Regions from separate parts of the Paenibacillus sp. FSL M7-0656 genome, predicted to be linked through region 2. Evidence: predicted binding sites of a transcription regulator. Region 2 holds the regulator's gene; the other holds the start of a gene.
The links. Region 2 encodes CtsR, which represses protease genes until heat stress. Its sites were predicted from a motif close to ATGGTCAATAAAGGTCAAACA; they were not measured.
Positions count from the first base shown of each region.

Region 1 (3,422 bases), 1.0 Mb from region 2:
ACCTACTTTAATCATGAGTAAGTTCCTCCCAAGTTTTGATTAATTTTTTATGAAACTTATATATTCAAGACAGACGGTGAAGTCCGTCAAGACAACAATAGTTGTGATGCAAAGTAGAACCTTATTCCATTTCAGCAACGATGACTTCGGCAGCAGCCTCATCAATAATCAGAATATCTTCCTGACCAAATCGTAACACGGAATGTATAGCAGCAGCTTTGCTTTTGCCACCTGCAATTCCAATCACAACATCGGTTCGTTCAATATCCTGAAGTCGCATACCCAGTGTAAGCATGGTATGTACCACCTTACCCTGATCATTAAAGTAATAACCGAAAGATTCAGATACGGCCCCTTGCTCCTGAAGTTCATCTATAATCTCCGTCGCAAGTTTGCGTCTTTTAGCCATCTCTACGGCATCACCAATTCCATGAATAACAATCCGTGATTGCCTGATCAGCTGCAGAATCTCCTGAACACTAGGGTCCTGGATTAATGATTCATAGGCATGATCACTGAGCAAATCCGGTACATGCAGGAGTTTGTATTGCGCCCCTACCCGTTTTGCCATTGTGGATGCGATCGTATTAGCCTGAATTTCAAGGCTTTCTCCAAGTCCACCGCGTGCTGGTACGAACCAGACACCTTTGAGCGATGTTGGCGGATTTAGTTGTTCTGCGACTTCGGCCGTTGTTGAACCGCCAGTAACGGCGACAACGTCGTTGTCACTCATGATATTGCCGAGAGCCTTCGCTCCGGCTCTGCCCAGTTCCCTTTTGGCAAATGGAGAAACGTCCGAATCGCCAGGAACCACAACTACCTTTTGCAGACCGTATGCTTGCTTGATGCGCTCTTCCAGCTCGGATAATCCGAACAGCTCTTTGGCTACGGGCTCTAACTGCTGCAGCAAATCATACCCCGCCTCGCTGATCTTCATTCCTGCACTGTCAATTTCAATAAGTCCCTGAGCCTTTAACAGATCGGTCTCAGCCCTCAGAACCCGCTCGGTCATCTGCATGGAATTAGCTAACGTTCTCCGTCCGATCACATCCGATAACATGATCTGTTGCAGAATCGTATACCTCTTTTTCAAGATATCCATGAGATCAGGCAGAAGCTGCTTTTGTACTTCTAAAATCGTTCGCATGCTTTCCACTCCCGCAAGTTCTCGTTCTAAGCTCTCTTTCGTGGCCCTAAAACGTCCCGGGTTAACTTTTTAAGTCCCACGTCTATTCTACCTAAAACTGACGTGACATGCAAGTGTTTCAACGTGTTATTTCGACACGCATGCAGCGTTTGTACGCGCCTATTTTCACAATCCTAGACTTCCATGATCTAGGACTAGCTCACGCATACCATATATAGAAGGAACAAATGAATTCAATCTACATATCGCTCACAATCACATTTCATACAGCATGTCCAAAACCTCTAATAGCATTTACTTAAATGCACTCTTTATCCACTCTTCTTCATCATGATCATTTTTAGGTTAATCCAAACCAATACCACAACGAACTGCTTGCAATTAAATATTTCATGAGCTATAATCATTATTGCTGTCACATAATGTGCGCCCGTGGTCCAATGGATATGACGTAGGCCTCCGAAGCCTGAGATCCAAGTTCGATTCTTGGCGGGCGCGCCATTTTTATTTAACAGCTCATAACCCATTTAACCAATGAAACCGGAAAGGTTTCTTTTTTTTGCAAGTTAGTTTGACTTTCTTTGACTTTTTGTTTGGAATTGTTTATTATGTGGGTAATACGGTAACAGTTTAAGTATAAACACCAATAACATTTACATTCCAAGGAGGTTTTTCACGTGAGTTTTATTCCAATGGTCGTTGAACAGAGCAACCGGGGTGAGCGCGCCTACGACATCTACTCCAGATTGCTGAAGGATCGTATTATTTTCCTTGGTAGCGATGTTAATGACGTAGTGGCTAATGCCATTATGGCACAGATGTTGTTCCTGGCTGCGGAAGATCCGGAGAAAGACATTCACTTATACATCAACAGCCCAGGCGGATCGATTACAGCCGGTATGGCGATTTACGATACAATGCAATTCATCAAACCGGATGTATCTACCATCTGTGTAGGTATGGCGGCTTCCATGGGTGCATTCTTGTTGAATGCCGGTGCAAAAGGTAAACGTTTTGCATTACCAAACAGTGAAATTATGATTCACCAACCACTTGGTGGTGCACAAGGTCAGGCTTCTGACATCGAAATCCGTGCTCGTCGCATTTTGAAAATGCGTGATACGTTGAACCGCATCATCTCTGAGCGTTCAGGTCAACCGCTGGAGCGGATTGAGAAAGATACAGATCGTGACTACTTCATGAGTGCTGCTGAAGCCGCCGATTACGGTATCATTGATAAAGTCATCGAAAACGTAGGATCACAAGGCATCTAAATGTGACGTAGACCACGGTCTATGCGTTAACATAATCAACACCTAACGTAATCAGCAACATATAATTGTGTTGTCTATACGAGAAGAAGCCCTCATCATAATTATGATGGGGGCTTCTTTTTTCATTTTATAAGGAAGAAAACTTAAGAGTGCATAATAATGATTCTTTATTTGGTTCCATTTACATTACTGAAAGGTTCCGTGCCTTTAGGGAGAAGCTCTTTATACGTAAATGGCATTTCAGGGAATCCCTCTGCGTACGCCGTATACTCATACAACTGGAAGAACACAACTACACCCGTTGGTGTCACATAGAAATCTTGATCTTTATTCAACCCTTTATAACCGTCGAGGTATCCACCGCGGGCTTTCAGTTGTTCACCCACTTTTTTACTCAACGTCTCGCGCATGGTTTTGTTATTTTGCAGCACATCATCTAACGTAAGCTCCTTACCTGTGTCCAGTGCAAAGGTGTGGCCCGTACGGTATGTCATACCATGAGCGCCAGCATAATCTTCGTATCGTTGTGTAATGAGTCCCAGCACGCCTTTTTCGTTGTACGTCACTACATAGGAGCTCTCAAATGCATATGGACGGTTGGCTGTTGCACCGCCGAATTCAGATGTCTGTTTCTTGAAGTCAGCTACATAAGCATCCACTTCGTCTTTCAGCACTTTGTTGATCGCCGCTTCAGCTTCTTTGCTGGCAAGTCCACTCACCTGCGGATATTGAACATCTACTTCAGCATTTTTTACAGTGACATTAACTGTTGCTGCTTTAATTTTAACGTTATTTTGTTTCACCTTGCTGAGTGTCAACGTTTTGGTTTTGGCATCCCAATTCCCCTGTACACCCAGATAATCTCTCATTGCTGAGAATGGAATATACAATCGGCCCTGAATCAATTTTGCTTCCACCTGAGGGTAATAACCGTTAATATAAACGTTTGGCTGTCCATCCATCAGGCTAACGGTCATCGCATTGTTGGCTGCTGTTACCGT
Region 1 is NZ_JBBOOT010000001.1:4,022,530-4,025,951, forward strand. Features, by position in the region: gene gap (type I glyceraldehyde-3-phosphate dehydrogenase) at 1-15, opposite strand, end outside; gene MHI01_RS17790 (sugar-binding transcriptional regulator) at 122-1,147, opposite strand; tRNA gene MHI01_RS17795 (tRNA-Arg) at 1,574-1,648, shown strand; gene clpP (ATP-dependent Clp endopeptidase proteolytic subunit ClpP) at 1,825-2,421, shown strand; gene MHI01_RS17805 (stalk domain-containing protein) at 2,589-3,422, opposite strand, start outside.
Region 1: a site for CtsR is predicted at 1,716-1,736, ahead of clpP (ATP-dependent Clp endopeptidase proteolytic subunit ClpP). Genes of this name have one in related genera too.

Region 2 (3,422 bases):
CGAAAAAAGCGACACCTGGAACAATTCGGCGTGGGGATCCAGGCCTCAGCATATTAAAGGAAGTATACAGTGCTTATGCTGAGCGTTATAACGGAACTCTGGTCCGGGATGATGCAAGGTGGGAGAATTCAGTTCTTGTTAATGGGACCAGCCAGAAGGCTGTATATTACGATGAAGCTGATGCAGCACAAGGTTATCTTTTATATGAGGTTAAGGAAAATAAGTTTACCATTAAAGAGATCATCTATCTGAATGAAGAGGCTAGGCAAGGGCTGTGGACCTTCATTGCTAACCATGATTCCATGATCCAGGAAGTTACGTTGCAGGCGCCTGCCAGTGATACGCTTGCCTTCCAATTGGATAACCCACGGATTCAGCAGGAGATTGTACCTTATTTTATGGCGCGTATCGTTAGTGTAGAGCAGTTTATATCCCAGTATCCCTTTGCAAGCCAGGACTCACCAGTGCAGATTGTTCTACAGGTAGAAGATGCCCACGCTCCGTGGAATGAAGGGGTATGGCAATTAAACGTGGCAATGAACGGAACAGCGTCCATATGGAAAACATCGGAGCCAATTACTGATGATCAGATCATTAAGGTGGATATTCAATCCCTTACCGCGGTGCTGATGGGATATCGCAGACCAACGGAAATGGCACGAATCGGAAGAATTCACGGACCGAACACAGCAATCAAGGCTTTGGAACAAGCGATTCCTGAACGGGAAACCTATTTGCTCGATTTCTTCTGATGACTATTCCCACTGCTCCATTTAACTTGATTAGCTTATATAGAAATACGGCGTGAATGAAAGACAAATGGACTTCTCCAGAAATTTTGGGGAGGTTTTTTTGTGTCCGGGGAATATTTCGTGTAAAATCGTAAAAAATGAATAGTGACCCCACTTGGCAAAACCACAAAATATGCTATAATGGTTATAAAGTCAAAGAAAGTCAAAGTCAACTAAAGGTTTAATACTTAAGTAGCTTTCTTTCTACAATCTGATGCATGATCGCCAATATACGGGATTCATTTCATCGGAGGATCAAGGGAATATTAAAGGACCTTCGTGCTTCCTTCGCTCTCCTGTTGGCACCTGTGGAAGCAAGATTCGCTGTTTCCATGATTGGTTAAATGGGTAGAGAAGGTGTACTCTGTGGGGGCGTGTGGGTCCTTATTGACTTAACGTTTCAGACAGTGGAGGATGATTGGATGCGTAATATCTCTGATATTATCGAACGATATCTGAAGAGTATTTTGCATGAAAGTCCCGAAGGAATGGTTGAAATTCAGCGTAATGATCTGGCAGATCAATTCTCATGTGTACCTTCCCAGATCAATTATGTCATCAGCACACGTTTTACACTCGAGAAGGGATACCTGGTAGAGAGTAAACGCGGCGGTGGTGGTTATGTTCGCATACAGCGCATTGAATTACCGGCCCAATCAGCTCTGCATAATCATTTGCACCATAGTATTGGTGAAGAGATCGGGCAGACAGCTGCCGAAGGTCTGATCTATCAATTGGAAGAAGCGCGCTTCTTGAACAAGCGGGAAGCCGGGTTGATGCGAGCTGCTGTATCTAGAGAGGTTATATTGGTCAAACTTCCTTACCGGGATCAAATTCGTGCCAGAATGTTGAAGGCGATGTTAATATCTTTGCTCGGTAAATGAAAACTATCGGGGTCAAAGGAGGTACATCAATATGCTGTGCCAAGAATGCAATAAACGTCCGGCGACACTTCATTTTACGAAGATCGTAAATGGAGAGAAGACGGAATTCCATATTTGTGAGTCATGTGCCCGTGAAAAAGGGGAAATGATCCCTGGAACAGCAGGTGGGTTTTCCATTCACAACTTGTTGTCAGGATTGCTTGATTTTGATCCAGCCGGCAAAAGTGGATCGGCAGGAACACCACCTGCAAAAGCTCTTCAATGTGAAGAGTGTGGTATGACGTACGCACAATTTAGTAAGATAGGCCGGTTCGGCTGCAGTTCATGTTATAAATATTTTGACAGTCGTCTGGATCCTTTGTTCAAGCGGGTTCATGGTAATACGTCCCATGTAGGCAAAGTGCCTGCACGAGCTGGTGGTCGCATCAAGGTGAAACGGCAAATTGCTGATCTGAAGCGTGAGCTCCAAGAGAGCATCGCACAAGAGGAATTTGAAGAGGCGGCTCAGATCCGTGACCAGATCAGAGGACTTGAAAAAGGAATAGCTCAGGAGTAAAGTTTGTCATGAGTAGGAGGGATGCGTAATGCCTAATCTGCGCTTTACAGAGAAGGCGCTCAGCGACTGGATGCGCAGTGATGCGGCTGATTCCGAAATTGTCATTAGCAGCCGTGTCCGGATTGCACGCAACCTTCAGCATGTTCCGTTTCCGATGCTGGCTTCCAATGAGCAATCGGAAGAGGTGCTGAATAAGCTGAGCGAAGTACTTCAATACGATGACGTTCATGCCTTTGGGGATTTTCATACGTTGGATCTGATCGATATTGACGAACTCGACAAACGGGTGCTGGTGGAGAAACATCTCATCAGTCCAAGTCTTGCGAATGAATCCAGGAATGGTGCGGTTATTCTCAGTGAGGATGAGTCTGTCAGTATTATGATTAATGAAGAGGATCATCTTCGTATCCAGTGCCTCTATCCGGGGTTTCAGGTGAAAGAAGCCTGGGAGAAAGCTTCCGCAATAGATGATGCTTTTGAAGCGCACGTGGATTATGCCTTTGATGATCGCAGAGGATACTTAACCAGCTGCCCTACCAATGTAGGTACAGGTGTCAGAGCATCGGTCATGATGCACTTGCCTGCCCTGGTGATGACACAACAGATTGGCCGTATTCTAACCGCAGTTTCCCAAGTGGGATTGACGGTAAGAGGGATATACGGTGAAGGTAGCGAGGCGATGGGTAACCTGTTCCAGATCTCGAACCAGATTACTTTGGGACAGACCGAACAGGAAGTCATCGAGAACCTGCATGGTGTTGTGTTACAGATGATTGGTCATGAACGTACAGCGAGAGAACGGTTAATTACCGACTCCAGACTTCGGATTACGGATCGGGTCATGCGTTCTTATGGCATATTGTCTCATGCAGCTATTGTTGATTCCAAGGAAGCTGCACAACGCTTATCGGATGTACGCCTTGGCGTGGATCTCGGATTGTTGGATGGACTGTCCATCACGGTAATGAATGAATTGAATGTGATGACACAGCCGGGATTTTTGCAGAAAACATTCGGGGAAGATATGCGCACAGATGAGCGTGACATATACCGTGCTCAGTTGATTCGTGATACGATCAATGCAGCGAAGCAGTCCTAGTTTAGCCTGATATAGTATTGAATTATGGTTTCATGCCGCATTGCGGCTTTTATATAATAAGGCATGTACAAATGCCGAATGACTTTATTCGC
Region 2 is NZ_JBBOOT010000001.1:5,048,159-5,051,580, forward strand. Features, by position in the region: gene MHI01_RS22165 (GNAT family N-acetyltransferase) at 1-752, shown strand, start outside; gene MHI01_RS22170 (CtsR family transcriptional regulator) at 1,214-1,675, shown strand; gene MHI01_RS22175 (UvrB/UvrC motif-containing protein) at 1,707-2,231, shown strand; gene MHI01_RS22180 (protein arginine kinase) at 2,260-3,330, shown strand.